DNA from 2 places in the Variovorax sp. KBS0712 genome. Region 1 is predicted to be linked to the other one. Evidence: riboswitches for the same ligand, from Rfam matches in the RefSeq annotation. Region 1 holds a riboswitch; the other holds the start of a gene.
The links. A riboswitch is a leader RNA that binds a small molecule or an ion and turns the genes downstream of it on or off. The one in region 1 is predicted to bind thiamine pyrophosphate.
Positions count from the first base shown of each region.

Region 1 (15,890 bases):
CGAGTACAAGCAGATCCTCGAGCACGACGGCGCACCGCACACCATCACGCAGGAAGAGTACGACCGCGTGGCCGCCTCCTTCGTGCCGCCGACGCTGGCCACCCGCGTGCTGCAAAGCGCCGAGAAGACCGACGCCGAGCTGCGCGCCCACGCCGCCGACGACGTCATGTTCGCGCGCTGGCTCGCCCGCAACGTCGACGCCCACAAGAACCCCGCGCTGCGCGCCGTGACGCTGTCGTTCAAGCGCCTGAAGCAGGCGCCCGGCGACGCCTCGGGCGACCAGCTCGACACCATCGCCGAGCTGGCCGACCGCTTCTCGGCCGGTGAAGCCCGCGTGACGCACGACCAGAACGTGGTGCTGCCCTGGGTGCACGCCGAAGACCTGCACGCGCTGTGGCTCGCCGCCCGCGCCGCCGGCTTCGCCAGCGCCAACGTGCAACTGCTGACCGACATGATCGCCTGCCCCGGCGGCGACTTCTGCGCGCTGGCCAACGCCCGCTCCATTCCTATCGCCGAAGCCATCACCGAGCGCTACCAGGACCTCGACGAGCTCGACGACCTGGGCGAGATCGACCTGCACATCAGCGGCTGCATCAACTCGTGCGGCCACCACCACAGCGGCCACATCGGCATCCTGGGCGTCGACAAGGACGGCAAGGAGTGGTACCAGGTCACCCTCGGCGGCTCCGACGGCTCCGCGCTCAGCGGCGCGCCGCAGGCCGGCAAGGTGGTCGGCCCCTCGTTCTCGGCGGCCGAAGTGCCGGGCGTGATCGAGGCCGTGCTCATCACGTACCGCGACACCCGCGCCAACGGCGAGACCTTCATCGACACCCTGCGCCGCGTGGGCCACGACCCGTTCAAGGCCGCAGCCAACGGTGCGCGATTCAAGGTGGAGGAAGCAGCATGAAAAAGACTCTGAACATCCTTTCGGCCGAAGAACACATCGACGACGGCGACCCGAAGGTCCTGCAACTGGCCAACGACGCCGACCCGCTCGCCATCGAGGTGTGCCTGGCCGACATCGAGCGCATCGACCTGAACTTTCCGAAGTTCACCGACGGCCGCGCCTACAGCCAGGCCTTCCTGCTGCGCCGCCGCCTGGGCTTCACGGGCGACATCCGCGCCACGGGCGATGTGCTGATCGACCAGCTGGTGCAGATGGAACGCACCGGCTTCTCCAGCGCCGTGCTCAAGGAAGGCGTGGACGCCTCCGACGCACAACGCCAGTTCGACCGCTTCGCCACGTTCTACCAGGGCGACGCAGTGAAGACCGCGCCGCACTTCGTGGCCGGCGCCTGAGCAGACAAGAGAGCCCCATGAGCATCGCCACCGACATCGACTTTGCACGCATCAACACCGAACTCGGCCGCAACGCCGAGGGCCTGGTGGACTGGGCCGTCGGCCTGGGCCAGCCCGCGATCATCACCACCAACTTCCGCCCCTTCGAGGCCGTGATCCTGCACATGGTCACGCGCGCCAAGCGGGACGTGCCGGTGGTCTGGATGGACAACGGCTACAACACCGAGGCCACCTACCGTTTTGCCGACGAGGTGACGAAGCTCCTGGGCCTGGACTTGCACATCTACCTGCCGCGCCGCTCGCGCGCGCACCGCGAAGCGGTCGAAGGTGCCACGCCGGCGCTGGACGATCCGCGCCACGCCGCCTTCACCGAAGAAGTGAAGCTGGAGCCCTTTGCCCGCGCGCTGCGCGAAACCGCGCCCAAGGTGTGGTTCACCGCGCTGCGGGCCACCGACACGGCCGTGCGCGCGCAGATGGACCCGGTCAGCGTCAACCCGGACGGCCTGATCAAGGTCGCGCCGCTGCTGCACTGGTCGTCCAAGGACCTGTACGAATACTGCGAAGCCAACGGCCTGCCCAACAACTTCGACTACGTGGACCCGACCAAGGGCGAGGACAACCGCGAATGCGGCTTGCATCTGTCGCACTGAACGATCGCTCCCCGCCTCCAGGACCCCATCCGATGAACGCCCGTACCGAAGCCGACCTGCTGCAGCCGCCCATGCATTCACCCGCGAACCTGTCCAACACGCACCTCGACGCGCTGGAAGAAGAAACCATTTTCATCCTGCGCGAAGTGGCCGCCGCCTTCGAGCGCCCCACCCTGCTGTTCTCGGGCGGCAAGGACTCGCTGGTGCTGCTCAAGTGCGCCGAGAAAGCCTTCGGCGTCGGCCGCATTCCCTACCCGCTGCTGATGATCGACACGGGCCACAACTTCCCCGAAGTGACGGCCTACCGCGACCAGCGCGCGAAGGAACTGGGCGCCGAACTCATCGTGCGCAGCGTCGAAGACTCGATGAAGCGCGGCACCGTGCGCCTGGCCCATCCGGGCGAATCGCGCAACGCGCACCAGTCGGTGACGCTGCTCGAAGCGATCGAAGAATTCCGCTTCGACGCGCTGATCGGCGGCGCCCGCCGCGACGAGGAAAAGGCCCGCGCCAAGGAGCGCATCTTTTCGCACCGCGACAGCTTCGGCCAGTGGCAGCCCAAGGACCAGCGCCCCGAACTGTGGACGCTGTTCAACACGCGCCTGGCTCCCGGCGAGCACTTCCGCGTGTTCCCGATCTCGAACTGGACCGAGCTCGACGTGTGGCAATACATCGAGCGCGAGAACGTCGGCCTGCCGTCGATCTACTACACGCACAAGCGTGAAGTGGTCGAGCGCCGCGGCCTGCTGGTGCCCGTGACCGAACTCACGCCGCCGCGCGACGGCGAGACCGTGCAGGTGCGCGACGTGCGCTTTCGCACCGTGGGCGACATCACGACCACCTGCCCGGTCGAGAGCCTGGCCGCAGGCGCGGGCGACGTGGTGCTGGAGACGCTGTCGGTCGACGTCAGCGAGCGCGGCGCCACGCGCATGGACGACATGACGTCCGAAGCTTCGATGGAAAAACGCAAGAAAGACGGTTACTTCTGATGAGCGCAACGATCGCACCCCCCGCCACGACCGACGTCCACGGCGACACCGGCACCGCCCTGCGCTTCATCACCTGCGGCTCGGTCGATGACGGCAAGAGCACGCTCATCGGCCGCCTGCTGGTCGACAGCAAGACCGTGCTGCAAGACCAGCTGGCCGGCGTGCAGCGCGGCGGCGAAACCGACCTGGCCCTGCTGACCGACGGCCTCTCGGCCGAGCGCGAGCAAGGCATCACGATCGACGTGGCCTACCGCTACTTCTCGACCGCCAAGCGCAAGTTCATCATCGGCGACGCGCCGGGCCACGAGCAGTACACGCGCAACATGGTCACGGCCGTCTCGGCCGCCGACGCGGCCGTGGTGCTGGTCGATGCCACCAAGCTGGCCTGGGCCGCCGAGGTCGAAGACGGCACCGTGGTCAAGCGCGAGCTGCTGCCGCAGACGCGCCGCCACACGCTGCTGGCCCACCTGCTGCGCGTGCAGTCGATCGTGTTCGCGGTCAACAAGCTCGACGCCATCGACGACGCCGCGCTCGCCTTCGAACGCATCTCGACCGCGCTGAACGCCTTTGCCGAAGCGGCCGGCGTGAAGGTCGCGGCCATCGTGCCGATCTCGGCCCTCAAGGGCTGGAACGTGGCCACGCGCCATGCCGACTGGGTCGGCTACGAAGGCCCGAGCCTGCTCGAGCTGCTCGAAGAACTGCCGGTCACCGAACAGGACGAGGCCGTGCCCTTCGCCTTCCCGGTGCAGTGGGTCGAGAAGTTCTCGGCCTCGGCCGACACCTCGCAGGGCCGCCGCGTGTTCTGGGGCCGCGTGGCCTCGGGCCATGTGGAGCCCGGCCAGCGCGTGACCGTGCTGCCGAGCAACCAGACCGCCACCGTCGCCCAGGTGCTGAGCCACACGCGCCAGCCGAAGACGGTGCATGCGGGTCACAGCGCCGGCATCGTGCTCGACCGCGAACTCGACGTGTCGCGCGGCGACTGGCTGCTGGCACCCGAGGCCTTCGAGCCCGTGCGCGAGATCACCGCCACCGTGGCCTGGCTCGACGACGAGCCGCTGGTCGCGGGCCGCGTGTACTGGGCGCTGCAGGGCCACCGCTGGGTCAAGGCCAAGGTGGCGCGCATCGTCGATCGCGTGAACATCACCACCCTCGAATCCGAGCCGGCGACCCAGCTGGAGGCCAATTCCATCGGCGATGTGGTGCTCGCGCTGCAGCAGCCGCTGGCCGTGCTGCCCTTCGCCCAATCGCGTGCGCTGGGGTCGCTGGTGCTGGTCGATACGGCCTCCCATCGCACCTCCGCCGCCGTGCTCGTGCAGACGCCCGCCGCAAAGGCCTAAAATCTAGGGTTTTCCAGCCCCTTCTCCTGACGCTAAAAGACAAATGACCCACGTCGTCTCCGAAGCCTGCATCCGTTGCAAATACACCGACTGCGTGGACGTTTGCCCCGTCGACTGTTTCCGCGAAGGTCCCAACATGCTGGTGATCGACCCGGATGAATGCATCGACTGCGCCGTCTGCATCCCTGAATGCCCGGTCAATGCGATCTACGCCGAGGAAGACCTGCCGGCCGACCAGATCGCCTTCATCAAGCTGAACGCCGAGCTGGCCCTGGCCGACGGCTGGAAGAGCATCACCAAGCGCAAGCCCGCCCTGCCCGAAGCCGAGGAGTGGAAGGACAAGACGGGCAAGATCTCGGAGCTGGTGCGCTGAGCCAGGCGCCCGCACCGATCGAGACCGACGCGCTGATCATCGGCGCCGGTCCGGTCGGCCTGTTCCAGGCCTTCCAGCTGGGCCTGCTCGAGATTTCCTGCCACATCGTCGATGCGCTGCCCGCCGCCGGCGGCCAGTGCGTGGCGTTGTACGGCCACAAGCCGATCTACGACATTCCCGGCACCCCGGTCACCAGCGGGCGCGATCTGGCGCAGTCGCTGCTGCAGCAGGTGGCGCCGTTCAAGCCGCAATTCCACTTCGGCGAGCAGGTTTCTACGCTTGCCCGCCAGGCCGACGACCGTCTGCTGCTGACCACCTCGGCCGGCACCGCCTTCCTTGCGAAGACCGTGTTCATCGCGGCGGGTGTCGGCGCCTTCGTGCCCAAGCGCATCGCCGTCGACGGCATCGGGCAGTTCGAAGGCTCGACGCTGTTCTATCACCCCGATTCGCTCGACCGCTTCGCCGGCCAGACGGTGGTGGTGAACGGTGGCGACGACATCGCGCTGGAAACCGCCATCGCCCTCACGGCCATCGCCAGGCAGGTGACGCTGGTCCACCGCCGCGACGGCTTCCAGGCCGACGAGGCGAACGTGGCCGCCATGCGCGCCCTCGTGGCCGACGGCAAGCTGGCCTTCCGGGTCGGCCAGCCGAGCGCCTTCGACGGCAAGCAGCTGCAGATCACCACGCCCGACGCCACCACGGTCAACCTGCCGCTCGACGCGCTGGTCGCCTGCCTGGGCATTTCGCCGCGCCTGGGCCCCATCGCCGACTGGGGCCTCGAGCTGGAACGCAAGCAGGTGCCGGTCGACACCGAGAAGTACGAAACCCGCGAGCCCGGCGTGTTCGCGGTGGGCGACATCAACACCTACCCGGGCAAGAAGAAGCTCATCGTCTGCGGCTTCCACGAGGCCACGCTGGCCGCCTGGGGCGCCGCGGCGCGGGTGTTCCCCGGCAAGGCGATCCCGCTGCAGTACACGACCACCAGCACGCGCCTGCACGAGCTGCTGGGCGTGGCGGGCACTACCCCGCGCTGAGCAGCAGCGGCCGGTAGGCCTCGATGAAGCTGCCCACGGCGGCGACGTAGCGGTCGATATCCTGCGCCGACAACGGCAGCGAGAGCACGACGAATCCGCGCGGCGAGGTGTAGATCCCCTCGCTCAGCAGGTGGAAGAACAGCAGCTGCCGCAAGCGCCCGTTCACCGCCGCCAGGTCGGCCACGCGCCGCACCTCGCCCCGCAGGAAATGCGCATTCATGAGCGAGCCCACGCCGGTGAACTGCATCGCGACGCCTTCGCGCTCGCACAGCGCATTGAGCCGTGACCGCATCGCCTCGCCGCGCTCGGCCAATGCTGCTGCCGCCTCGGGCGTGAACAGCTGCGTGAGGCCCGCATAGCCGGCCGCCATCGTCATCACGTTGTTGTTGAAAGTGCCCGAGTGCGCAAGCGCCCCGGTGCGTGGGTCGAACTGCGCCATCACGTCCGCCCGCCCACCGAAGGCGCCGAAGGACATGCCGCCACCGATGTACTTGCCCAGCGTCGTCAGGTCGGCTCGAATGCCCAACCCGTTCGCCAGCCCGTGCGGCCCCAACCGCGAGGTCATCACCTCGTCGAAGACCAGCAGCGCCCCGACCCGCGTAGCCCCGTCACGCAATGCCTGCAGGAAATCGCGCCCGCCCGGAATGCAGCCGCTCGCGCCCTGCATCGGTTCGACCAGGATGGCGGCGATGTCCGCACCGTGTTCGTCGATCTGCGCGCGCGCCGTGTCCGCGTCGTTGTAGGGCAGCACGAGGAAGTCGAAGGGCACGGTCGTCGATGACGGCTGGTCGCCGAAGCCGAGCACGCCGCCGTGGTAGCCGCCCGAGAACACGACGATCTTGCGCCGCCCCGTGAAGCGCAGCGCGGCCGTGAGCGCCATCAGGTTCGCCTCGGTGCCCGAGTTGGTGAAGCGCAGCTGCTCGACCTGCGGAAAGCGCTCGCAGATCGTCTGCGCGAGCCGGCCTTCGAGCAGGTTGTGGCCCGTGAGGTTGATGCCGCCCTGCATCGCCTCGATGACCGCCTCGCGGATCTCAGGCGCCGAGTGGCCATAGACGCCAGCCGTGTACTCGGCGATGAAGTCGGTGTAGCGATGGCCGTCCGCGTCCCAGAGCGCCGCGCCTTCGCCCTTGGCGATGGTGAGCGGGAACGGCGCGTAGAACAGCACCGAACGGCTGTTGGCGCCGGGCATGTAACGCGTCTGCGCCTCGAAGCGGCGCAGGCTTTCGGGGTTGCCGTCGGTGAAGCGTTGATGGGCCTGGGCCAGGGCCTGGTCGATGGCGGTCGTCATGGAAGACATCCTTTGGGAGTGGAACGTACCGGGAGCGCCCGGCCCGCTTAATTGATCAATGCTCAATTAATAATATTTATACAATCAATTCACCCGCTGCACAATGGCCGCATCCATGAAGAAAAAAGTCCCCGAGCCTCGCCCCCGGACGGCCGGCCGCCCTGCCGGCGGTGCGGCGCTGTCGAAGCAGCGCATCGCCGAAGCCGCGCTGGCGCACATCGACGCCTTCGGCCTCGGCGCCTTCAGCATGCGAGAGATCGCGGCGCAGCTCGGCGTGTACCCGGCCACGGTGCACTGGCATGTCAGCACGCGCGAGGCCCTGCTGGCCGAAGTCGCCGCCACGGTCATGGCGCAGGTCACGCCGCCCAAGGGCACGCTCGCCTGGCAGGACTGGATCGCCGAGTTGTTCCACCGCTGCCGCACCGCGGTGCGGCAGCACCCGAACGTGGCGCAGCTGCTCGGGGCGCAGCTGGTGTCGAACGGCAGCCTGCCGACCGAACTGGTCGAAGGCGTGCTGGCGGCGCTGACCGAGGCCGGCTTCGACGGCGAGCCGCTGCGCGAGGCCTACAACTGCGTGATCGCCGCGATGCTGGGCTTCCTGACAATGGAGTTTTCGCCCCTGCCCGCCGACAACACGCAGGCCTGGGCCGAAGAGCTGCGCGAGCGCGTCCACACGATCCGCCCGCTCGACCATCCCGTGCTCGCTCGCCACCTGCCGCAGCTGGCCAACAAGGCCTTCATCCTGCGCTGGGACAACGGCACCACCGTGCCGCTCGACAGCAGTTTCGAGCGGCACATCCAGATCACGATCGACGGGTTGGAAGCTTTCGCGCGCAGGCTCAAGCCGGCGCAGTGAGCGCGATGCGCAGCAGCGCGTCTTTCAGCCACAGCACGCCCGCATCCGAATTCGAGCGCCGGTTCCAGCAGACGACCGAGCGGTAGCCCGGCAACTCGAAGGGCAGCGGGTGCACCGCGAGACGATCGCGAAAGCGCTCGGCCACGCGCAGCGGCAGCACGGCCACATGGTCGGTCTGCGCCAGCAGGTCGACGATCTGGCCGAAGCTGGTCATCGCCACGCGCATGCTGCGCGTGCGCCCTTGCCGCGCCAGCACCTGGTCGATGAGGTCGTCCAGCGCCGAGCTGCCGTAGCCCAGGAACACGTGCGGCGCGTCGCAGAAGGCATCCAGCGTGGCCGCCTCGCCCAGCGTCGGGTGGCCGCGGCGCACCGCGACCACGTAGCGGTCTTCGTACAGCAGCGCCGATTCGCAATCGCTCGGCGGCTGCAGGCGCGGCAGCACGGCCACGTCGAAGTCGCCCTTGCGCAGGCGCTCGGTGAGCGTGAGGAACGAGCTCGTCTCCCAGTGCAGGCGGATGCGCGACCCGCAGGCCACGAGTTCGTTGGCGAGTGTCGGCAGCAGCAGGTGGCTCGCGTAGTCACTGCCCGAGATGCGAAAGATGCGCTGCGACACCGCCGGCTCGAAGCCCTCGCCGGGCTCCAGCATCGCGGACAGGTCGGCCAGCACGCGCTCGACCTGACCGGCCAGCGCATGGGCGCGCGCCGTGGGCTCCACGCCATGCGCCGTGCGCGTGAACAGCGGATCGCCGAAGGTGTCGCGCAGCCGGTTGAGCGAGGCACTCACCGCCGGCTGGCTCAGGAAGAGCCGGGTCGCCGCGCGCGACACGCTGCGTTCGCGCATCAGAGCATCGAAGGTCCGCAGCATGCCGACATCGAGGCTGCGGATATCACGTTGGGCCATATCTCATATTCAAAGCTTCGAATTGCCCGCGGGGCAGGCTGTCCGTATCGTCCAGCGCACAAGTACAACACGACTGGAGACACGATGAATCGGTTCAGACCCTCGCCGCCCGAAGCACACGCGGCGGACAAGACATGCACTGCGCGCCGCCATGCACTCGGTGTGCTCGGTGCCGGCATCGCGGCCCTCGCCGCCGGCCCCGCCTTCGCACAGCCCGCGCCCTTTCCCAACCGCGTGGTGCGCATCGTGCCCTTCGGCTCGCCCGGCGGGCCGATGGACGCCATCGCCCGCGTCTATGCCGAGAAGCTCAAGGCGCGCTGGAACCAGCCGGTGATCGTCGAGGCCCGTCCCGGCGCCAGCGGCACCATCGCGGCCGACGCCGTCGCCAAGGCCGCGCCCGACGGCTACACCGTGCTGCTCACGCTGCCGCTCACGCACATCAACAACGTGGTGTTGCAACCCAGGCTGCCCTACGACCCGGTGAAAGACTTCGAGCCGCTGTCGCAACTGGCCACCGGCGGCCCGATGCTGATCGCCCGCGCCTCGGCGCCCTTCTCCACCGTGCGCGAGTTCGTGGCCTACGCCAAGGCGCATCCCGGCGTCTCGTACGGCACCTGGGGCAACGGCTCCAACGCACACCTGTTCGGCGAACTGCTGGCGCGCCAGAACCACATCGACCTGGTGCACGTGCCCTACAAAGCCGAGGCCGCCGCGCACAACGACATGTTCGGCGAAGCGCTGGGCGTGGCCTGGGCCAACCCCGCGACCGCGCGCGGCCTCGCACAGGCCGGGCGCATCAAGGTGCTGGGCATCACGGGCCGCCAGCGCGTGCGCTCGATGCCCAACGTGCCGACCTTCACCGAACAGGGCTTTGCAGGCTTCGACCTCGACAGCTGGATCGGCGTGTATGCGCCCGCGCGCACGCCGCAGCCCGTGCTCGACGAATGGTCGCTCGCGCTGCGTGAGATCACGAAGCTGCCCGACATCCAGGAGCGGCTGGCCGGCTACGGCTTCGAGCCGCTGGGCAGCACGCCCGCCGAATTCCGTGCCGGCTACAAGGCCGACTTTCCCCGCGTGGCGGACCTGATCAAGGCCGCAGGAGTCACCCCCGAATGAGCGCCGTCGCCCCCCCTTCCGCCACGTCCGAGTGGCAACCCATCGCCTTCGACACCGGTACCGCCTACGGCCGCAAGGCGCCGAGCCACAAACCCGAGCTGACCGAGGTCGGCGCCGGCACGCCCATGGGCGAGCTGCTGCGCCGCTACTGGCACCCCATCGGCCTGGCCGCCGACGCCACCGACACGCCGCGCCAGGTGCGCGTGCTGGGCGAAGACCTCATCCTGTTCCGCGACAAGAAAGGCCGCGCGGGCCTCGTGCACTGGCGCTGCGCGCACCGCGGAGCGTCGCTCTACTACGGGCGCGTGGAAGAAGAAGGCATCCGCTGCTGCTACCACGGCTGGATGTTCGACGTGCAGGGCCACTGCGTCGACCAGCCCTGCGAACCCGATGGCGGCGCGCGCAGCCGCGGCCGCGTGCGCCAGCCCTGGTACCCGGTGCAGGAGCAGTACGGCCTGGTCTGGGCCTACCTCGGCCCGGCCGAGAAGAAGCCCGTGCTGCCACGCTACGACTGTCTCGAAACCATGGACGACGGCGAGACCCTGGAAGCCGACGGCAACAGCATCGGCGGCGGCGGGCCGCAGGTCATTCCCTGCAACTGGCTGCAGCACTACGAGAACGTGGCCGACCCGTTTCACGTGCCCGTGCTGCACGGCAGCTTCAGCGGCACGCAGTTCGTGGCACTCATGGGTCAGATGCCCGACGTGAGCTTCGAGAGCACCGAGACCGGCGTGACGATCACCTCGATCCGCACGCTCGAAGACGGCAGCACCTTCCGCCGCGTGGCCGGCCCCGTGCTGCCGACGCTGCGCGTGGTGCCCAACCCGCGCGTGGCCGCCTACGGGCGCGTCGAGTCGATCGGCTGGGTGCTGCCGATCGACGACCACAGCTTTCGCATTTACACCGTCGGCCGGGTGAAAAACCCCGGCGACCTTGCCCGCGTGCGCTCGCGCCTGAACGGCAAGCTGTGGGAAGAGCTGAGCGAGGCCGAGCACCGCGCCTTCCCCGGCGACTACGAGGCGCAGGTGAGCCAGGGCGCCATCACCGCGCATTCGGAAGAGCACCTGGCCTCGTCCGACCGCGGCATCGTGATGCTGCGCCGGCTGCTGCAACGCCAGCTCGACGCGCTGCGCGAAGGCCGCGACCCGGCCGGCGTGAGCTTCGACCCCGCGGCCCCGCCCGTGCAGTTCGAGGCCGGCAACTTCCTCGTGCCGAAGGAATGAATGGCGTGTCGGGCGGCGCAGGCATCGCGGTGCGGGTGGCACGCAAGACGGTCGAGGCCGAAGGCGTGGCCGGCTTCAGGCTGGTACCCGCCGATGGCGAGCGCTTGCCGGCCTTCACGCCGGGCGCGCACATCGACGTCGCATTGCCAGGCGGGCTGGTGCGCCAGTATTCGCTGTGCAACGCATCGGCCCCTGACGGCGAGGGGCACTACGAAATCGGCGTGTTGCGCGACGCCGCCTCGCGCGGCGGCTCGCGGGCGATGCACGACGCCGTCCATGAGGGCTCGGTGTTGCAGATCGGCCCGCCGCGCAACCTCTTCGCGCTCGACGAAAACGCAACGCACAGCCTGCTGCTGGCCGGCGGCATCGGCGTGACGCCGCTGCTGTCGATGGCGCAGCGGCTGGCCGCGCTGGGGGCCGACTTCGCGCTGCACTGCTGCAGCCGCTCGGCGGCGCGCGCGCCCTACCGGCGCCGGCTCGAAGACAGCGCGTTCGCGCACAAGGTGTTCTTTCACCACGACGACGGCCCGCCCGCGCAGCACATCGACCTCGCCACCACCCTCGGCAGTCCGGCTCCGGGCCGACACGTCTATGTCTGCGGCCCCTCGGGCTTTCTCGAGGCCGTTCGCACGACCGCGCGCGCCCTGCATTGGGCGGACGCGCAGGTGCACTTCGAGTCGTTCTCGGGCGCCGCACCGCCGGCCGATGGACAAGGCTGCTTCGAGGTCGAACTGCACCGCTCCCGCCGCGTCGTCCACATCCCCGCGACGATGACTGTGCTGGACGCGCTCGCCGCCGAGGGCATCGAGATCCCGGTCTCGTGCGCGCAAGGCGTCTGCGGCACCTGCCTCACGCGGGTGCTCGCAGGCGAGGTCGCGCACCACGACCTCTACCTGACACCCGCCGAGCAGGCGGCCAACGACTGCTTCCTGCCCTGCTGCTCGCGGGCCCGCTCACCGAGGCTGGTGCTCGACCTCTAGGAGTTCGTAGAGCACCATCCGCGTCTGCCGCCCGCGCAGCTCGATCTGCTCCTCGATGCGCCGCGTGGCCAGACGCCCGCCCAGCCCTTCGAAGGTCGCCTCGGACATCAGCGTGCGCGTGCCCAGCTGCTTGTTGGTGCCTTCGATGCGGCTGGCCGCGTTGATCACGTCGCCCAGCGCCGTGTACGACAGCCGGTCGCTCGAGCCGAGCACCCCGGCGATCACGATGCCGGTGTGCATGCCGATGCGCGTGCGAAAAGGCTGCAGGCCCTCGGCCTGCCAGCGACGGTTGAGCTCGGTCATCTCGGCGTGCAGTTCGAGCGAGGCCGCGCAGGCGTGGTACTCCGCGTCGGGCAGGTCGGTGGGCGCGCCCCACAACACCATGATGCCGTCGCCCATGAACTTGTCGATCACGCCGCCGTGGCGCGCGAACACGCGGGTCGCGAGGTTAAAGTAGTCGGTCAGCTGCCGCATCAGCACGTCGGCCGGCATCGATTCCGCGATGGCCGTGAATCCTTCCACGTCGGTGAACATCGCGGTGATGCGGCGCGGCGAACCGTTGGGCTCTAGGGCATGGCCTTCGGCGATGAGCTGGCGGATCACGTCCACCGGCACGAACTTGCGAAAGGCCTGCAGGCTGCGCGCGGATTCGTCCAGCGCCTGGTTCAGGTGCTGGATCTCGAGCACGCGGCTCGACTCGCGCGGCAGGTCGTCGAGCTCGAGCCGCCCGATGCGCCGCGCCGTGCGCGAGAGACTTTCGATGGGCGCGGTCACCAGCTTCGACAGGCGCAGCGAAATGAAGAGCGCGATCGCCAGGAACGCCAGCACCAGCAGCAGCGACCACAGCACATTGCGGTGCAGCGCACCCAGCAGCGCCTCTTCGGGCTCCCAGCTGACCAGATGCCAGTCGGTGGCCGCAATGCGCGAAGTCTGCACCTGGTAGTGCTGGCCTTCGTGCACGAGCCCGAAGGCCATGTCCTCGGTCCAGCCGCGGCTGCCGTTGGCCAGCATGTGGGCGTGCAGCGCGCCGAGCACGCCGTCGTCGGGGTCTTCGAGCTTGCGCACCGAATGCGGGTTGTCGCTGCGCGCGATCACGTGGTGGTCGGCACTCAACAGCGCGCTGTGGCCGTGGCCCGTGCCGCCGAACAGGCGCACGAGGTTCGAGAGATGCCCCAGCGACACGCTGGCGACCGCCACAATCGTCTGCGCGACGCCCTCCTCGTCCTGCCGCCGGCTCGGCCGGGCATGGCTCACGCCCAGTTCCTTCATCGACGGCAGAACGAAGGGCGCGGTCCACACGGCGCGCTGCGCCTTCTCGGCCTGCGTGAACCAGTCCTGGTGCACCGGGTCGTCCTCGCTGCGAAAGGCCTCGATGCGCGTGGTCTCGTAGCGCCGCCGCGGGTCTTCGTCGCCGTCACTGTCGGGCGGCGACTTGTACTCCCAGGTCTCGGTGGTGAAGTCTTTCTCGCGCAGCACCTGCCGCACCACCGACACGGGGTGGCGCATGGCCATCAAGAAATGGCCATCGTCGCTGCCCACGCCGATGCTGTCGATTTCGGGTGTCTGTTCCAGCGCGGCCCAGAGCAGCTCGGCGGTCTGCTCGCCGTCGTGGCCCGCCGGGTGCAGGTCGGGCGTGTGGGCGATGGCGCGCACCAGCCCTTCGGTCTTCGCGAGGAAGGCGAGGACGTTGTCTTCGACCCGGTCGTGGTTGACCTTGTGCGCCGACTCGCCCACCTTCGACACCAGCTGCTCCGCCCCCCAGTAGCCGAAGGCCACCAGCAGCAGCGACTGCAGCAGCGCGACCGCGCAGATGATGGTGCCGACGTCGACCCGGAAGCGCCGCAGGCGGGTGCGCGGCGCGTTCGCGGGTGGCGCCGGTGGCGGTCCCGGCTGCTTGAATTCGTCTGCCATGTGTCGTGGTTCCCCAGGGCATGTGAAACCGCCCTCGCGACGCGGATTTTCATGCGTCTGCGACGTTCTGCGGCGCGGGGATAAAATCCGCCCCGCGCCGCAGTTCGCTGGGGCGCATCGCTAGGGGTGTCGAGCCGGATTGTTCCGGGGCTGACTGAGAGAGTCCCTTTGAACCTGACTGAGGTAATCCTCGCGCAGGGAAGCTGGTCCGGTGGCCTGTCGCGTTGTCTCGCGCGACGGCCGCGCCACTGGAGCCTCGCCCACCTGCCAAACCTTTTGCACTGGAGCAAAACGGATGGCACACGACCACGACAACGACAGTTCCGCTTCCGGCAACGAAGCGCTCACGCCCCTGCCCGCCTCCCGGCGCGTCTTCGGCTGGCACGACCACGCCTCGCTGTGGTTCAGCCTCGGCGTGGGGCTGCTGGTGATGCAGATCGGCGCCTACCTGGTGCCGGCCGTGGGCACGCGCGACGCGGCACTGGCGATCGTGCTGGGCTCGCTGCTCGGCGCCGGGCTGCTGGCCTGGACCGCGCGGCTGGGCTGCGAAACCGGGCTGGCCAGCGCCGGCCTGATGCACGCCACCTACGGCAGCGCCTTCGCGCGGCTGCCGGTGCTGCTCAACATCGTGCAGCTGGTGGGCTGGACCACCTTCGAGCTCGTGATCATGCGAGAAGGCACGCAGGCCATCGGGCAACAGGCCTTCGGCCCCGCGCTGGGCACGGCCTGGGGCGGCGTGCTGACCACGCTGCTGTGGGGCGCGGTGCTGCTGGCCCTGCTCGCGGGTTCGATGGTGAAGCTGGTGCGCCGCTTCGTGAGCCGCTTCGGCCTACCGCTGGTGGTGCTGTCGCTGCTGTGGCTCAGCTGGCAGTTCGCGACGCGGCTGCACGCCAAGGGCCTGGACGCCTTCTGGGCCCGGCCGGGCGACGGCAGCATGGGCATGTTCAGCGCGCTCGACCTGGTGATCGCGATGCCGGTGTCGTGGCTGCCGCTGGTGGCCGACTACGCGCGCCACGGCAAGCGCAGTGCCGCCGGTGGTTTGGGCAGCGCGTTCAGCGGCACCTGGATCGGCTACGCGCTCGCCAACATCTGGTGCTACGCACTGGGCGTGATGGTGGTGAGCGTGGCCGAGCCGGGCACCAGCCTCGTCACGGCGCTGCTGCTGGCGCAGGGCGGCCTGGTGGCGCTGGGCCTGATCCTCATCGACGAACTCGACAACGCCTATGGCGACGTGTACTCGGGCTCGGTGTCCACGCACAGCCTGCTGCCCCGCTGGAGCGTGAAGCGCTGGGGCCTGCTGCTGGCAGTGCTGTGCATCGGCCTGGCGCTGGTGCTGCCGATGCACACGCTCGAACCCTTCCTGCTGCTGCTGAGTTCGGTGTTCGTTCCGCTGTACGGCGTGATCCTCGGGCGGCTGGGCAGCGGAAGCGCCGTGTCGGCAAGCGGCACGCGCACCATCGACTGGGGCGCGGCGCTGATCTGGCTCGCGGGCATCGCGGCCTACCACGCGCTCGCCAAGTGGGCGCCGCAGTTCGGCTCGGCGCTGCCGACGCTGGCGGCGACCTTCGTGCTGGCCTGGCTCAGCCGGCCGACAGCGGCAAGCGGTGGGTCGGCACTGGCGCAAAGCCGTGGTTGAGCGGACCGTGGCCCGCACCGACCTGCACATTCGCACCGGCGCTCATCGCGCCGAGGATGTACGTGCGTGCGCGCTCGACCGCCTCGGGCAGCGCCAGGCCCAGTGCCAGGTGCGCGGCGATGGCCGACGAGAGCGTGCAGCCGGTGCCGTGCAGGTTGCGGCTGGCGATGCGTTGCGACGCGAGTCGCTTGCGCGCGCCGCTGCGCTCCAGCAGCACGTCGACCACCTCGTCGCCCGGCAGGTGGCCGCCCTTGAGCAGCACCGCCTTCGCGCCGAGCGCGAGCAATTCGTCGGCCGCGC
Region 1 is NZ_VCCD02000001.1:1,153,464-1,169,353, reverse strand. Features, by position in the region: gene FFI97_RS05220 (nitrite/sulfite reductase) at 1-907, shown strand, start outside; gene FFI97_RS05215 (DUF934 domain-containing protein) at 904-1,299, shown strand; gene FFI97_RS05210 (phosphoadenosine phosphosulfate reductase family protein) at 1,317-1,949, shown strand; gene cysD (sulfate adenylyltransferase subunit CysD) at 1,982-2,935, shown strand; gene FFI97_RS05200 (sulfate adenylyltransferase subunit 1) at 2,935-4,272, shown strand; gene fdxA (ferredoxin FdxA) at 4,316-4,645, shown strand; gene FFI97_RS05190 (NAD(P)/FAD-dependent oxidoreductase) at 4,603-5,679, shown strand; gene FFI97_RS05185 (aspartate aminotransferase family protein) at 5,666-6,967, opposite strand; gene FFI97_RS05180 (TetR/AcrR family transcriptional regulator) at 7,083-7,823, shown strand; gene FFI97_RS05175 (LysR family transcriptional regulator) at 7,807-8,724, opposite strand; gene FFI97_RS05170 (Bug family tripartite tricarboxylate transporter substrate binding protein) at 8,809-9,840, shown strand; gene FFI97_RS05165 (aromatic ring-hydroxylating dioxygenase subunit alpha) at 9,837-11,063, shown strand; gene FFI97_RS05160 (PDR/VanB family oxidoreductase) at 11,069-12,043, shown strand; gene FFI97_RS34400 (adenylate/guanylate cyclase domain-containing protein) at 12,017-12,577, opposite strand; TPP riboswitch at 14,067-14,172, shown strand; gene FFI97_RS05150 (purine-cytosine permease family protein) at 14,250-15,590, shown strand; gene thiD (bifunctional hydroxymethylpyrimidine kinase/phosphomethylpyrimidine kinase) at 15,535-15,890, opposite strand, start outside.

Region 2 (15,890 bases), on a different contig from region 1:
GCCATCGCGCCGGTGACCGTGTCTTCGACCACCGCGCAGCGCTTCGGATCGACACCGAGCGCTTCCGCCGCGGCCAGATACACGTCGGGATGCGGCTTGGAGCGCGGCATCTCGTGGCCGCTGAAGATGCGGCCCTCGAAGCAGTCGAGCAGGCCGACCTTGGCCAGCTGCAGCTCGACCTTGTGGCGATCGGCACCCGACGCGCAGGCGATGCGGCCCTTGAGCCGCGCATGGATCTCGCGGATGGCGGCAGGCGCATGGGGAATGGCGACGAGGTCGCGGTCCAGCGCCTCGTTGCGGCGGGCGCGGAAGCCGCGCAGCCAGTCGTCGGTGATCTTGAAGCCCGTCTTGGCCTCGATGAGCGCCGTCTCGTCCTTCACGGCCTTGCCGGTGAAGATGTTCATCGATTCCTCGGCCGTGAGCTGCCAGCCGAGCTCGCCGAGCATGTCGGCGAGCACGCGGTTGGTGATGGGCTCGGAATCGACGAGCACGCCGTCGCAATCGAAGAGAACGGCGGAAAAGGGGAAAGGGGTCATTGCGAGGCTGGAGTTCAGGGGTCTGGCCCCATGGTAGCAACGCCCCCTTTCCGCACGGGCAGACTCAGGCTATCGGGTCATTCACCGCTTCAGGCGACGGGACGGATGGGGATGTAGATCTCGCCGCCGCCGGCCATGAATTCTTTCGACTTCTCTTCCATGCCCTCGGCCATGGCAGCCGCCTCGGCCACGCCCTTCTTGGCCGCGTACTCACGCACCTCCTGCGTGATCTTCATCGAGCAGAACTTGGGGCCGCACATCGAGCAGAAATGCGCCACCTTGCTCGAGTCCTTCGGCAGCGTCTCGTCGTGGAATTCGCGCGCCGTGTCGGGGTCCAGGCCCAGGTTGAACTGGTCTTGCCAGCGGAACTCGAAGCGCGCCTTGCTCAGCGCGTCGTCGCGCGAGCGCGCACCCGGGTGGCCCTTGGCCACGTCGGCCGCGTGCGCGGCGATCTTGTAGGCAATGATCCCCTGCTTCACGTCGTCGCGGTCGGGCAGGCCCAGGTGTTCCTTGGGCGTCACGTAGCAGAGCATTGCCGTGCCGGCCCAGCCGATCATCGCGGCGCCGATGGCACTGGAGATGTGGTCGTAGCCCGGCGCGATGTCGATGGTCAGCGGGCCGAGCGTGTAGAACGGCGCCTCGTGGCAGTGCTTGATCTGCTCGTCCATGTTGGCCTGGATCATGTGCATCGGCACGTGGCCCGGGCCTTCGATCATGGTCTGCACGTCGTGCTTCCAGGCGATCTGCGTGAGTTCGCCCAGCGTGCGCAGCTCGGCAAACTGGGCCTCGTCGTTCGCATCGGCACCGCTGCCGGGGCGCAGGCCGTCGCCGAGCGAGAAGCTCACGTCGTAGGCCTTCATGATGTCGCAGATGTCCTCGAAGTGCGTGTAGAGGAAGCTCTCCTTGTGGTGTGCGATGCACCACTTGGCCATGATCGAGCCGCCGCGCGACACGATGCCCGTCATGCGGTCCGCCGTGAGGTGGATGAACGGCAGGCGCAGGCCCGCGTGGATGGTGAAGTAGTCGACGCCCTGCTCCGCCTGCTCGATGAGCGTGTCGCGGTAGATTTCCCAGGTGAGGTCTTCGGCCACGCCGCCCACCTTTTCGAGCGCCTGGTAGATCGGCACCGTGCCGATGGGCACCGGCGAGTTGCGCACGATCCAGTCGCGCGTCGTGTGGATGTTCTTGCCGGTCGACAGGTCCATGACGTTGTCGGCGCCCCAGCGGATGGCCCACACCAGCTTTTCGACTTCTTCCTCGATGCTCGAGGTGACGGCCGAGTTGCCGATGTTGGCGTTGATCTTCACCTTGAAGTTGCGCCCGATGGCCATCGGCTCGACCTCGGGGTGGTTGATGTTCGCAGGAATGATCGCGCGGCCACGGGCCACTTCGTCGCGCACGAACTCGGGCGTGATGATGCGCGGAATGCTCGCGCCCATCGGGTTGCCCGCCACGCGCTTGGCGCGCTCCTCGTTGGCCAGGTACTCGGCCATCCACTCGCGCTTGCCGTTCTCGCGCAGGGCCACGTATTCCATCTCGGGCGTGACGATGCCGCGGCGCGCGTAGTGCATCTGCGTGACGTTGGCGCCCGACTTGGCGCGGCGCGGCGTGCGCTGCAGCGCCGAGGCACCGGCGCGCAGCTCGGCCAGGCGCTGCGCGTCGCGGTCTTCGTTCTTGGCGCCGTCGTCCAGCGCGTGGTGCGTGCGGCCTTCATAACTTTCGGTGTCGCCACGCTCGATGACCCAGGCGCTGCGCACGTCGGGCAGGCCGCGGCGCACGTCGATCTCGACCTTCGGGTCGGTGTAGGGGCCCGAGGTGTCGTACAGGGAGACGGTTTCGCCGTTGGTCAGCGCCACGTCGCGCACGGGCACGAACAGGTCGGGCCGGCTGCCCGGAATGACGCACTTGTGCGAGGCGGGAAAGGGTTCGCGCGTCAGCGACAGCAGCGAGGTGAACTTGTCGGGGGCATTCATCGGGGGCACTCCTTGTTGAGGGAAAGGGTGCTCCGCAATCGCTCGATGGACCTCGGGAGGCCCGCCACCGAAAAAGGGAGTGACGGACCGAAGTCAGGGAGTGCAGCTCTTCTTACGCCGGTATGACCCGGATCAAGTTCGCGGGTCGGCTGCTTTGCCATCTCAGCACGCCACATGCGTGCACCCCGGAGCGGGGCCGATTGTGCGGGCCGAAGCCCGCCGCCGTCAACCCGGGGGCTGGTGCAGGTCGCCGTCGACGTAATACCAGCGCTCGTTCTCGCGCACGAAGCGGCTGCGCTCGTGCAGGCGGAACGCCACGCCCGTCGCGCCGCGCTGGCGGGCGACGAACTCGACCTCGGCGTGGTCGGCGTCGAGCACCGAGCGCGAGCGAATGTCCAGCCCCAGCCATTTGACGCCCGGCTCGAACTCCACCGACGCCGGCCGCTTCGACGCGTGCCAGGTGGCGAGCAGGTAGTCGGCACGCGCCAGCACGAAGGCCGAATAGCGCGAACGCATCAGCGATTCGGCGTCGGGCGCCGGCGTGTTCTCGAAATCGTCGAGGTAGCGCCCACAGCACAGGGCGTAGCCAATGGGCTTGTCGCGACGGTCGGTGCGGCCGCAGGGGCAGGGGCCGGGAGTGGGGTCGGTGGCGCTCATGAAGGGCTCTATTGGAACACTTGGCGCGGTGGGGGCTGAAGGGGGGGGTGGGAGGCTTCGGGGCATGCCCGCTTTGCGGGGACCTGCCGGGGCCAAAGGCGCCGGGGCCTCTTGCGCCAATGGCTTGTGCCGCTAAAGTCGTCCGGCGTTTCGTTCCTTCAAGCTGAACACCAAAGCATGCTTTTGCGATTCCTCAAGCTGTTCTTCCTGCTCGCTGCGACCCTCTCCTTGGGCGCCTTCGCCTTTCTGCACGGATTCAACGCATGGCGCGCCGGACAAATCGTTGTCACGCGAAGAGGACGCGAACCCTTTGTCGCAAGTGCCGATGGTGCATTTCCCCTCACGTTCAATATGGAAGTCTGGGGATTGATGATCATCGGAGGCGCTGTTGCCCTTTGCGGCATTGCAGGCGTCGTCAAGTTCCTCATCCACACGCCGGACCAGCGACGCACGATGCTGACCCGTATGGATGGCGTCTCGCGTCGCGAGCGCAGTGACATGGACATTCCGTGGTCGGTTGGGCTTGCCATCGTCGGGGCGGTTGTGGCGTTTTTTCTCTACTTGGGATTTAGAGTTCACACGCAATAGCTTTGTCTGCCTGCAACCAGCCATGAGTGGCCTTTCATCATGAGCACGCGATCACGCATTGGAATCACATTGCTGCTGACGGCAGCATTCATCACCGCGGGCCTTTGGCTGGGCCGCGAGCTGTCGATGGATAGCTGCCTGGATCGCGGAGACAGTTGGAATCATGAGCACTCGGAGTGCTTCACTTCAAAGCCGAAGACTGAGAACGGCCAGGATTCGCCGTTGACCAATTTGGTACGGCTCAACCCATATGCGAGTATTCGCAACAGATGAAAGCTAAGTCTCTTGCTCTGATAAGTCAACATTCAGACTTGCTGTCGGCGGACAAGCAAGCTGTGGCCCGTTGGCTTTGCGAGGAGTGGGCGCAATCGCCATCGTCCGCGCCGAAATGGCTCCAGCGACGATTTCGGCAAACGTTCAGTTTCCCTCTTCACAACAACGATGCCCCGCAGAAAATGCTCAAGGATTTGACGCTCGAGTTGTTGTCCCAGCACCGGGAAGCACTCGCAGACCGAGCGCGGCGGAGTGGCAGATTGCCGACTTAGCAATCGGGGCTCACGGCCGTCGTTATGGAGAGCACCCCGCCTAAGGCGGTCTGGCAGTATCCGGTCATGAACTGACATTCGACACAGGGCACATAGCCGCTTCGGGCCCAAAAGAGACGTCCCCGATTCTCGATGGCAGACACCCGAAAGACGTTGTCACGGCCTACTCAGGCTGCTTTCTTAACCAGGATCCTTCGAGCGATCTCATCGACCCCTTCGTCACTTTCACCAGGGCTCGGGTCCGAGGCCATGCGCAAAAGATACGGCTCGACGGTCACTGCGAGCCTGGGTGACGGAGCAACAAGTTTGTCGAGCACCCAATACTTCCAGACGTGATCTTCGGACTCGAAGATCATCCGCAGATGAGGTGCCAGCGGTTCACCGATGCTAGCCAGAAAGGGAATCAAGACGTTTGCGACAGGCCAGTTGATGTCTTGCACCCAAGCGATCAACTCAGGAAGAAGCGCGTCGACGGCCGGATAGCCTAGAGCGACGATCGCTTCTGCCCTCGGCAGGTCGTGCTTGTCGACTGGCAAAAGGTGTGCAATTTCAGGCAATGAGTGCTCCCGCATGTTCAACGGCCACTACTGACCAAATTCAGCCCGGCGCGGCGAGCGGCAGCTAGTAGCCGGCAACAGCAACATCCGTCACTCATCCTCGTAGATCTGAATGACGTGTTGGGGGCCAAATGGGACTAGAGCGCCCATTTGTAGTTCGTCCGTGGACATCGGCTGATTGTTCAGCGAACCGACGTAGCCGGTCGCGGTGATGTCCTCGACGATCACCCACATCCGTTCAACGTCAACCGTCTCATCATGCTGAATGCGAAACACCAGTTTGACGAGCTGACCAGGCTGTAGGTTGGCTCGCCGCTCCCGAGGAGGGATGTAGAACGTCCCCGGTGCTTCTTCGTGCCGAGCCTCCCCATCATCGAGTTCGAACTGCAAAACTAACCTCCTTGCTTGAGCGGATGATCGGTTACCGGTGAACTCGATCTGACTCGCGAACGACCGGTTCTGGCCGTTTGCTGTACTCCATCAAGTCCGCAAGTTGACAGCAACGTCTCGCAACGTCTCAATCAGCTCAGTGCGGCGATCTAGTGAATAGTTGAGCGCCAGCGGCGAGCAGTGGGGTGTTCTCTCGACACGCAGGTGCGGCGCAATTCGCTTGAGAACCGGCGCGAGCCGCTGCGCATTCTTGCCCATTAGCACAACCACCTGCAGCCGCGACAGCAATTGCAGCAACTCCGCAAGCCATGGCTCGGCCCGCTTGACGTCTTCTCGGGTTGCAGGACGGATTTTGGTGCCCTCCTCGTTCCCGAGGTACCAGGGAACTGCGTTCCAACGCACCACGTCGCGGCGAGAGAGTCCCGCTGACTCGCAAGCATGCCGGGCGTTGGCTGCCGTCTGGTCCGGATTGTCGGAGCTGATGAAACCACTTCCGACAGCGCGCGGGCCCGGAGCCTCCTGCAAGAGAAGCACGCGTGCGTTGATGCCGCCATCGAGCGGGTCGAAGCGCGGCACGCCGTCGGGCGCGTCACGGCTTGCGCCTATCCGCTCAGCCAGCGCCTGTAAGAGCGCTACGTGTGGCTCAAAGGACCTAGCGCGCCTGGCCTCCACCGCCTCGTCACTGGCAAGCACCTGGTCGCGGGCTCGAAAGACTGGAATGAAGGTGCTGGCAGTCAATGGGTCATGCTGGCTCTCGCCTCGCGAACCCCGCCCATGGCCGTTAATGGCCGAACCCCGTCTACCGGGTCTGGACCATCGAACCGTGAGGATGCATGCCGGCTGGCCACCAAAGGCGCGATGGAACACGCCGGGGCCCCATATGACGAAGTCGCCGTGGCGCCGCAAGGTGTGCGACAGCGTGTCGTGCGGCACGAATTCGGCGCTCGTCGAGAACTCAATCCTGAATTCACTGGCTGGGCTCACCAAGACCGACATCGTCCGCCCCTCACTCAGAGGCTTGGATTCGCCGTTCGGATTTCCAGCCGGGTGGCAGAACCACTTGACGCACAGACCAGCAGTGAGCTCTTCGGTCGGCACATGCCGCAAGTGGGACGGCGGGTTCTTGGTCCAATCGTTGAACCCGATGAACCAGCCGGTACCGTCAGTGTCCAAACCGCCGGCGTTGCCGAACTCAACGTTCTGTGCGAGAAGCTGCTTTGGTTGCATGCGTATTTCTGCCCTCTGGTCGAATGACCGGTTGTGGCCGCGAACGCGGCAGCTGAAGAATGCCACAGGCTAATGTCCTCTGAACCGGGAACGCCTCTCCGCGCGAGCTGCACGCCCCTACTCAGTCAACGCCTCGCACTGCGCTTCAATCCGCGCATGCAGAAGCCCCAGCGAGACCGCAAGAAACCGCTGCAGCGAACTCCGCTGGCATGCATCGAAAAGCGGCGCGGCGCCTGCATCAGAAGAAGCGGCGTCGCGCCGATCCTCATCCCATTCGAGCAACTGAACCAACGTCTGCGCGCCCTGCACCACATCGCGCGCCTCGTTGAGAAACGCCGCGTGGCTTTGCAGTGAAGGCGGGAGCCGTTCGCCTTGCACCCATTCGAAGGGTGTGAATTGAGTGGCGGAACGGGAAGACGCACAGGAACAACCGGCGTCGGTGACTGCGCTTGAAGCATTGGCCATAGGCCTCCAAGAATTGCTGCGCAGGATGTCAGCGGGCTGCTAAACCCGGCCTTGCACCTCACACAAGGCGACGGCAATGTTCGCGGCCTCCACGACGCCCGTCAAGCGCCAGCGACCACCACGCACCGCCCTACCGAAACATCACCCACTCAGGCCGCATGTTGAACCGCACCGGCAGGATGCTCACACCAAGCCCGCTGGTCACGTACATCCGCTTGTTGTCCTTGTGCGCGATCCAGCCATAGGCCCATTCGCGCGGCGCACGCCCGGGCACCACCAAGGCACCGTAGCCCGGCACGCTGATCTGCCCGCCGTGCGTGTGCCCCGCCACCACGAGCCCCTGCGTGCGCGGCATGCCGGCGAAGCTGAAGGGGTCGTGCATCATGACCAGCGTGGCGGCGCCGGGTGGCACGCCGGCCAGGGCCTTGTCGGGTTGCGAATGGCCGGTGGAGTCGTCGCCGATGCCGACGACCCAGAGGTCGTGCCCGGGCAGGCGCACCGAGGCGTTCTCCAGCACGCGGATGCCCTGCGCGGACAGGGCCTTGGCGGTGCGTTCGCCGTCGTGCCACCAGTCGTGGTTGCCGAGCACCGCGTACACGCCCTGCGGCGCCTTCAGGCGGCCGAGCACGGCGGCCATGGCTTCGATGGAAAAGTCTTCGTCGTCGCCGGAGCCGGCAAGAAAGTCGCCGGGCAGCAGGATCACGTCGGGCAGCGCCGCGTTGATCTGGTCGACGATGGCCGCGGCGCGGTTGGCGCTGGTCACGCGCCACAGCGAGCGCGTGCTGAGGTGCCAGTCGCTGGCCACGGCGACCTTCAGGCCGGCCGGCGGCTGCCACTGCGCCGAGCCCAGGGGCTCGACACGCGCGGCCACCCAGCGCGGCTCGATGACGACGCTCCAGGCGGCCAGCGCCGCGAGCGCGAGTGCCGCGGCGATCGAGCCCCAGGGTCGGCCGCGGCGTCGGCTCACGTGGTCAGGCGAGCGCGCGTTGAATCAAGAGCTTCTGGATGTCCGACGTGCCTTCGTAGATCTGGCACACGCGCACGTCGCGGTAGATGCGTTCCAGCGGGAAGTCGTTCACGTAGCCGTAGCCGCCCAGCGTCTGGATGGCGGCGCTGCACACGCGCTCGGCCATCTCGCTGGCGAAGAGCTTGGCCATGGCGGCTTCTTTCAGGCAGGGGCGGCCGGCGTCGCGCAGGCTGGCGGCGTGCCAGATGAGCTGGCGCGCGGCTTCGATCTGCGTGGCGCACTCGGCGAGGCGAAAGCCCACGGCCTGCTGGTCGAAGATGGCGCCGCCGAAGGCCTGGCGTTCCTTGGCGTAGGCCACGGCCACGTCGAAGGCGCTGCGGGCCATGCCCACGCTCTGCGCGGCGATGCCGATGCGGCCGCCTTCGAGTGCGCCGAGTGCGATCTTGTAGCCCTCGCCTTCGGCGCCGATGAGGTTCTCGGCCGGGATGCGGCAGCTGTCGAAGTTGATCTGCGCGGTGTCGCTGCTGTGCTGGCCGAGCTTGTCTTCGAGGCGCGCGACGTTGTAGCCGGGCGCGTCGGTGGGCACGATGAACGCGCTCATGCCGCGCTTGCCGGCGCCCTTGTCGGTCACCGCGATGACGATGGCGACCTGGCCGTTCTTGCCGCTGGTGATGAACTGCTTCACGCCGTCGATCACGTAGCCGTCGCCGTCCTTGCGCGCGGTGGTGCGCAGGCTCGAGGCGTCGCTGCCGGCCTGCGGCTCGGTGAGGCAGAAGGCGCCGAGCATCTGGCCCTGGGCCAGCGGCTCGAGCCACTTCTTCTTCTGCTGCGCGTTGCCGTAGCGCATGAGGATGGCGTTGACGGGGCAGTTGGTCACGCTGATGGCGGTGCTGGTGCCGCCGTCGCCGGCCGCGATTTCCTCGAGCACGAGTGCGAGCGTGAGGTAGTCGAGGCCCGCGCCGCCATGCTCCTCGGGCACGCAGATGCCGTAGGCGCCCAGCGCGGCCAGGCCCTGGTGCACTTCCTTCGGAAAGCTGTGGTCGCGGTCCCACTTGGGGGCGTTGGGCCAGAGCTCGGCCTGCGAAAAATCGCGCACCGCGTCGCGGATGGCTTCCTGGTCTGCGCTGAGCAGCATGGCGTTGTCTCCAGTTCTTTCTTGTCGGTGGGTGCGAGGCTTACTTGCCGGCGCCCAGGTCCATGATGAGACGCGCGGCCATGTACAGGCGGCGCGGAATGGCGCTGATGTCGACGTACTCGGCCTTGTCGCTGTGGTAGCCGAAGCCGGGCAGGCCCAGGCTTTCGATCACGGGCTTGCCCGAGAGCGCCGCGTAGGCCGCGTCGGTGCCGCCGCCGGTGCGCTCTTCGACGCCCACACTGCCGCCAGCTTCCTTGTAGAAGACCACGGCCTTGTCGACTAGCTTCTTGCCGCCCTCGCCCGCGTTGAAGGCCGGACGGCCGCGCGTGACGAGCACCTTGACGTCGGCCTCGGGCAGCTTCTTCTGCTGTGCCTTCTCTTCGAGGGTCTTCATGGCGGCGTCGAAGTCTTCGTTGCGTGCGTAGCGCACGTCGGCGTTCAGCGTGGCGCTGGCCGGGATGATGTTCGACACGTTGCCGGCCTTGGCGATGGTCCAGTTGAAGCGCAGGTTCTTCGACTTGTCGTCGATGCTCATGGTGCGCAGCACGAGGTCGGATGCTTCGACCAGCGCATTCACGCCCAGCTCGGGTGCGGCGCCCGCGTGCGAGGCCTTGCCGGTGATGTTGACCTGCACGTAGGCGATGCCCGAGGTGCCGAGCGACATCTTTTCGTCGCCGGCGCTGGTGGGCTCGAACGAGAGCACGTAGTCGGCCAGCTTGGCTTCTTCCTGGATCAGGTCGCGCGAACCGAAGGAGCCTTTTTCCTCGTCGGTGTTGAACAGCACGGTGATGGTGCCGTAGTCGCGCACGCCGTAGTCCTTGAGCAGCTTGAGCGTGTGCAGGATGACGGCGTTGCCGCCCTTGTCGTCGGCGATGCCGGGGCCGTAGGCCTTGTCGCCTTCGATGCGGAACGGCGCCTTGGCGAGCGTGCCCTTGGTGTAGACGGTGTCCATGTGCGACATGAGCAGCAGGTTCTTGCCGCCGCGGCCCTTGAGCTTGCCGACGATGTTGTCGCCGACCACGAGGCCGGCCGACTTGCTGCGCGTGACGGTGAAGCCGAGGTTCTTCAGTTCGCCTTCGAGGTACGCGCCGGCGGCGGCCATGCCTTCGGCGTCACCGGTGCCGGTCTCGATGTTGACGAGCTTCTCGAGCGTCTTGATCACCGCCGGCTGCTCGTCGGTGGCGGCCTGGAACAGCACGTTGTCGCGCTTCTGGGCCCAGGCGCCACCTGCCACGAAGGCGGTAGCGAGCACGGCGGCAACGGCGGTACGGTGAAGGGATGGGCGCATGAAATCTCCTGCTCTACGCATGGTTTTGTTTGAAGTGTCCGGGGTGGAAACCGGCCGGCGCCCTCTCCCGGGCGCCGGCGGCTCCTGGCGTTATAGCAATTCGAGCGCGACGGCGGTGCCTTCGCCACCGCCGATGCACAGCGTGGCCACGCCGCGCTTCTTGCCGCGCGCCTTCAGCGCGTGCAGCAGCGTGACCATGATGCGCGCGCCGCTGGCGCCGATGGGGTGGCCCAGCGCGCAGGCGCCGCCATTCACGTTGACGATGTCGTGCGACACGTCGAGCTCGTGCATGAGGGCCATGGGCACGACGGCGAAGGCCTCGTTCACTTCCCACAGGTCGACGTCCTTCACGCTCCAGCCGGTCTTGGCGAAGAGCTTCTGCACGGCGCCGACCGGCGCGGTGGAGAACCACTCGGGCTGCTGTGCGTGCGTGGCGTGGCCGACGATGCGCGCCAGCGGCTTGGCGCCGATCTTCTTGGCGTGCGACTCGGTCATCATGACCAGCGCGGCGGCGCCGTCGTTGATCGACGAGCTCGAGGCGGCGGTGATGGTCCCGTTTTCTTTCTTGAACGCGGGCTTGAGCGTGGGAATCTTGTCGAGCTTGACCTTGCCCGGGCCTTCGTCGATGGAGATGACGGTGTCGCCGCCGCGGCCCTTCACGGTGACGGGCGTGATCTCGTCCTTGAAGGCGCCCGATTCGGTGGCGGCCTTGGCGCGCTGCACGCTGGCGATGGCGAAGGCGTCTTGCTGCTCGCGCGTGAAGTTGTACTTGGCGGCGCAGTCTTCGCCGAAGGTGCCCATGGAACGGCCGGGCTGGTAGGCGTCTTCGAGGCCGTCGAGCATCATGTGGTCATAGATCTTGTCGTGGCCCATGCGGTAGCCGCCACGGCCCTTGAGCATGAGGTAGGGCGCGTTGGTCATGCTTTCCATGCCGCCTGCCACGATGACGTCGTGCGTGCCGGCCAGCAGCAGGTCGTGCGCGAGCATCGCGGCCTTCATGGCCGAGCCGCACATCTTGCTGAGCGTGACGGCGCCCGCGCTGTCGGGCAGGCCGCCCTTGTAGGCCGCCTGGCGCGCCGGGGCCTGGCCCTGGCCGGCCATGAGGCAGTTGCCGAACAGCACTTCACCCACGCTCTCGGGCGCGATGCCGGCGCGCTCGACGGCCGCCTTGATGGCCGCGCCGCCCAGGTCGTGCGCGGAGAGGGACGAGAAGTCGCCCTGGAAGCCACCCATGGGGGTGCGGGCGGCGCCGACGATGACGATGGATTCGGACATGGGGGTCTCCTTCAGGAATGTGAAAGTGAAATCAAAGACAAAACGAAAACGGAATCGGGCGGTCAGAAATGCGTCGCATGGCCTTCGTGCTGGAAGCGTTGCGACTCTTCGTACGGGAACACATCGAGCATCTGGCCCGCCTGGATGCGTTCCTTGTGGTGCTGCCAGAAGGCGGCGTCGAGCAGGTCGGCGTGGTGCGCCATGAAGGCGGCGCGCACGTCCTTGTTGCCCAGCAGAAAGGGCTCGAAGGTCTCGGGGAACACGTCCTTCGGGCCGACCGAATACCAGACCTCGCCGCTCATCTCGTCTTCTTCGTTGCGCGGCGTGGGCACCTTGCGGAACTTGCAGTCGGTGACGTATTCGATTTCGTCGTAGTCGTAGAACACGACCTTGCCGCCGCGCGTGACGCCGAAGTTCTTCCACAGCATGTCGCCGGGGAAGATGTTGGCGGCCACCATGTCCTTGATGGCATTGCCGTACTCGATGACCGCATGCTCCAGCTGGTCCTTGGCGCGCCGGGCCTGGGCCGGGCTCTCGGGGTGGGCCAGCGTGTCGAAGGCTTCCTGCAGGTAGATGTTCAGCGGGATCATGCGACGCTCGATGTAGACGTGCTTGAGCACGACCTCCATCTCCCCGTTGCCGTCGCGGTCGCCGATCTCGAGCTGGCTGGGCGCGAACTTGCGGATCTCCTCGATGAGCTCGGGCTCGAAGCGGTCGAGCGGAAAGCCCACGTTGCTGTACTCGAGCGTGTCGGCCATGCGGCCCACGCGGTCGTGCTGCTTCACGAGCATGTACTTGCCCTTGATCTGCTCGCGCGTGGTGTCCTTCTGCGGCGGATAAAAGTCCTTGATGACCTTGAACACGAAGGGGAACGAGGGCAGGTCGAACACCAGCATGACCATGCCCTTGATGCCGGGCGCGATGCGAAAGCGGTCGCTCGAGTAGTTCAGGTGCGACAGGAAGTCGCGGTAGAACAGCGTCTTGCCCTGCTTGGCCAGGCCGAGCGCGTTGTAGATCTCGGCGCGCGGCTTGCGCGGCATGAGCGAGCGCAAAAACTGCACCCAGGCCGAGGGCACTTCCATGTCGACCATGAAGTAGGCACGCGCAAAGCTGAACAGCATCTGCAGGTCGTCCTCGCCGAACAACGCCGCGTCGATGTAGAACTTGCCGTGGGTGTCGTGCAGGATGGGCAGCGAGAACGGGATCTCGGTGAAGCCGTTCATGATCTTGCCGACCACGTAGGCACCCTTGTTCCGGTAGAACAGGCCCGACAGCACCTGCAGCTGGAAGTTGGCGCGCAGCTTGACCTGGTGGAAGCGGTTCAGGATGACGTGCGCCACGCGCTCCGCATCGCGCCGCTTGTTGGCGTAGCTGCCCTGCAATGCGAAGTCGTCGAGCATCTGCTCGATGATGTCGGGCAGCGTGGCCTGCGAGGGGTAGTACGGCCGGTAGGTGGGTGCGCCGCGCGGCTCGATGTACTCGGTGCTGATGGCCGGGCGCACGAAGATGAAGTCGTTCTGGAAGTAGGCCCGGTGCAGGATCTTCGTGGTGACCGAGTTGAAGAAACTCTCGGCCAGCTCGGGCTGGTGGTGGTTCACCAAAAGCCCGATGAAGTGCAGCTTGACCTGGTGCCAGACTTCCATGGGCTGGTCGCCGGCCTTGAACTCTTTTTCGAGCCGGGCCACGGCCTCGTTCACGCGCAGGTCGTAGAACTCGATGCGCTCGCGCTGCGCCCGCTGCTGGCCGTGCCAGTCGGCGGTCTCGAATCGGTGCTTGGCGCGCGCCGATTCGGCCCGGAACAGCCGGTAGTGCCGGTTGAACCCGTCGATCATCGCCTTCGCGATGTCGTAGGCCAGCGGTGAATCGAGGCGCTGCGGGAACATGGCGGCAATACCGACGGGGGCGGCGATGGCAGCGGCAGCGAACTCAGGCGGCTGGCGGCGTCTCGGTGCCTTCGGTGCCGTCGGCACCCGCCTGCGCCGACGGCGAGGCGCCTGCCGGCTTGCTCCACTTGTAGCGGATGCGCTGCACGGCGGCCTTGTAGATGGCGTCGAGCGGCTTGTCGCCCTCGACACTCAGGCCGAGGTCTTGCAGCAGGCCGTCGTGCACGCCGAAGGTCCAGCCGTGGATGCGCACCTTCTGGCCGCGCGCCCAGGCGTCGACCATGACGGTGCTCACGGCCACGTTGACCACCTGCTCGGCCACGTTGAGTTCGCACAGCGCGTCGACGCGCACGTCCTCGGGCAGGCTGTCGAGCATCACGCTGTGGCGGTCGCGCACGTCCTGGATGTGGCGGATCCAGTTGTCGGCCAGGCCGATGCGCTTGCCGCTGAGCGCGGCCTTGACGCCGGCGCAGCCGTAGTGGCCGACCACCATGATGTGCTCGACCTTCAGGTGCTCGACCGCGAACTGGATCGCCGAGAGCGCGTTGAGGTCGGAGTGCACCACGATGTTGGCGACGTTGCGGTGCACGAACACCTCACCCGGCTCCAGGCCGGTGATCTGGTTGGCGGGCACGCGGCTGTCGGAACAGCCGATCCACATGTAGCGCGGCGTCTGCTGCTTGACAAGGCCGGTGAAGAAGCCGGGCCGGTCACGCTCCATCTGGGCGGACCAGGCACGGTTGTGGGCAAAGAGGTCGTCGAGGTTGTCGGAGGGCATGGTGGTCTATTGTCAGTGAGTCGTCGTGTCGGGCGTGTTTTCGCCACCTCGGGCGTCCTGGACGGCCTTGGCGGCCTTCTGCGCCCTGGTCAGCGTGGCGCGGCCTTTTTTCTCGTGCTCGCGCACTTCGGCGAGGTTGGCCTGCAGCTCGGCCAGCTGCGCCTCGAGCTGCGCGCGGTGGGCGCCGAGCACGCCCAGGAATTTTTCCAGCTGCGGCACGGTGTCGCGCGGGCTGTCGTACATGTCCAGGATGTCTTTCGCCTCGACCAGCGTCAGGCCCAGGCGCTTGGCGCGCAGCGTGAGCGTGAGCCGCGCCCGGTCGCGCGCGCTGTACACGCGCTGCAGGCCGGCCCGCTCCGGCGACAGCAGGCCCATGTCTTCATAGAAGCGGATGGCGCGCGTCGTGAGATCGAACTCCTTGGCGAGCTGGCTGATGGTGAAGGTCTGCGCGGGCATGGGCGGCAAGGGTTGCGGGGGCGACAGCAGGTTGGCGGCGCATTCTCTACAATGATGCCTCAACCCATGACGTTTACGTAAACGTCAATCATACATGAACCTCCTCGAACGCGAACTCCACTACCCCCTGGGCGACACCCTGCCCGCCGCCGGCGAAGCACTGGAAGTCGCGCCCGGCGTGCGCTGGATCCGCATGCGGCTGCCCTTTGCGCTGGACCACATCAACCTCTGGCTGCTGCGCGACACAGTCGACGGCGTCGAGGGCTGGACGGTGGTCGACTGCTGCATCGCGCACGACGAGGCCCGCGCGCAGTGGGAGCAGATTTTCGAGACCCAGCTGCAGGGCCTGCCGATCCTGCGTGTGATCGTGACCCACATGCACCCCGACCACATCGGCCTGGCCGACTGGCTGTGCCAGCGCTGGAACGCGCCGCTGTGGATCAGCGCCACCGACTACCACGTGGCACGCGTGCTGTGCAGCGCCGGCGACACGCTCGCGGGCGGCGACGCGGCGGCCGACTTCTTCGCCTCGCACGGGCTGACCAACCCCGAGTCGATCGCCAAGATCCGCGCGCGCACCAGCTACTACACCAACATGGTGCCCAGCGTGCCCGCCCGCTACGTGCGCATGATGGACGGCGACATCGTCCGCATCGGCGGACGCGACTGGCGCTGCATCAGCGGCTACGGCCACGCGCCCGAGCACATCGCGCTGTACTGCGCCGAGCCGAAGCTGCTGCTGGGCGGCGACATGATGCTGCCGCGCATCTCGACCAACGTGAGCGTGCATGCGGGCGAGCCCGAGGCCAATTCGCTGCGCCTGTTCCTGGACAGCATCGACAAGTTCAAGGCCCTGCCGGCCGACACGCTGGGCCTGCCCTCGCACGGCAAGCCCTTCACCGGCATCCACCGCCGCGTCGACCAGCTGCAGGAGCACCACCGCGACCGCCTGGCCGAGCTGCTCGAAGCCTGCCTCGCGCGCCCGATCACGGCGTCGGAGGGCCTGCCGATCCTGTTCAAGCGCGAACTCGACCTGCACCAGATCACCTTCGCCATGGGCGAGACCGTGGCCCACCTGCACCTGCTGTGGTTCTCGGGACAGGTGAAGCGCACGCTGGACGCCGACGGCATCTACCGCTTCGGCGCAGCCTGAGCCCCCCCAGCTTTTCA
Region 2 is NZ_VCCD02000002.1:1,024,650-1,040,539, forward strand. Features, by position in the region: gene FFI97_RS21680 (HAD family hydrolase) at 1-536, opposite strand, end outside; gene thiC (phosphomethylpyrimidine synthase ThiC) at 626-2,509, opposite strand; TPP riboswitch at 2,602-2,707, opposite strand; gene FFI97_RS21690 (YchJ family protein) at 2,735-3,166, opposite strand; gene FFI97_RS21695 (hypothetical protein) at 3,344-3,754, shown strand; gene FFI97_RS21700 (DUF5071 domain-containing protein) at 4,467-4,856, opposite strand; gene FFI97_RS21705 (DUF2314 domain-containing protein) at 4,947-5,246, opposite strand; gene FFI97_RS21710 (uracil-DNA glycosylase) at 5,337-6,473, opposite strand; gene FFI97_RS21715 (hypothetical protein) at 6,591-6,938, opposite strand; gene FFI97_RS21720 (metallophosphoesterase) at 7,069-7,905, opposite strand; gene FFI97_RS21725 (acyl-CoA dehydrogenase family protein) at 7,910-9,040, opposite strand; gene FFI97_RS21730 (glutamate carboxypeptidase) at 9,081-10,328, opposite strand; gene FFI97_RS21735 (acetyl-CoA C-acyltransferase) at 10,419-11,603, opposite strand; gene aceK (bifunctional isocitrate dehydrogenase kinase/phosphatase) at 11,666-13,486, opposite strand; gene can (carbonate dehydratase) at 13,530-14,264, opposite strand; gene FFI97_RS21750 (MerR family transcriptional regulator) at 14,277-14,720, opposite strand; gene FFI97_RS21755 (MBL fold metallo-hydrolase) at 14,815-15,873, shown strand.
Region 2: it holds a riboswitch for thiamine pyrophosphate, as region 1 does, so the genes downstream of both, thiC (phosphomethylpyrimidine synthase ThiC) here and FFI97_RS05150 (purine-cytosine permease family protein) in region 1, are expected to answer to the same signal.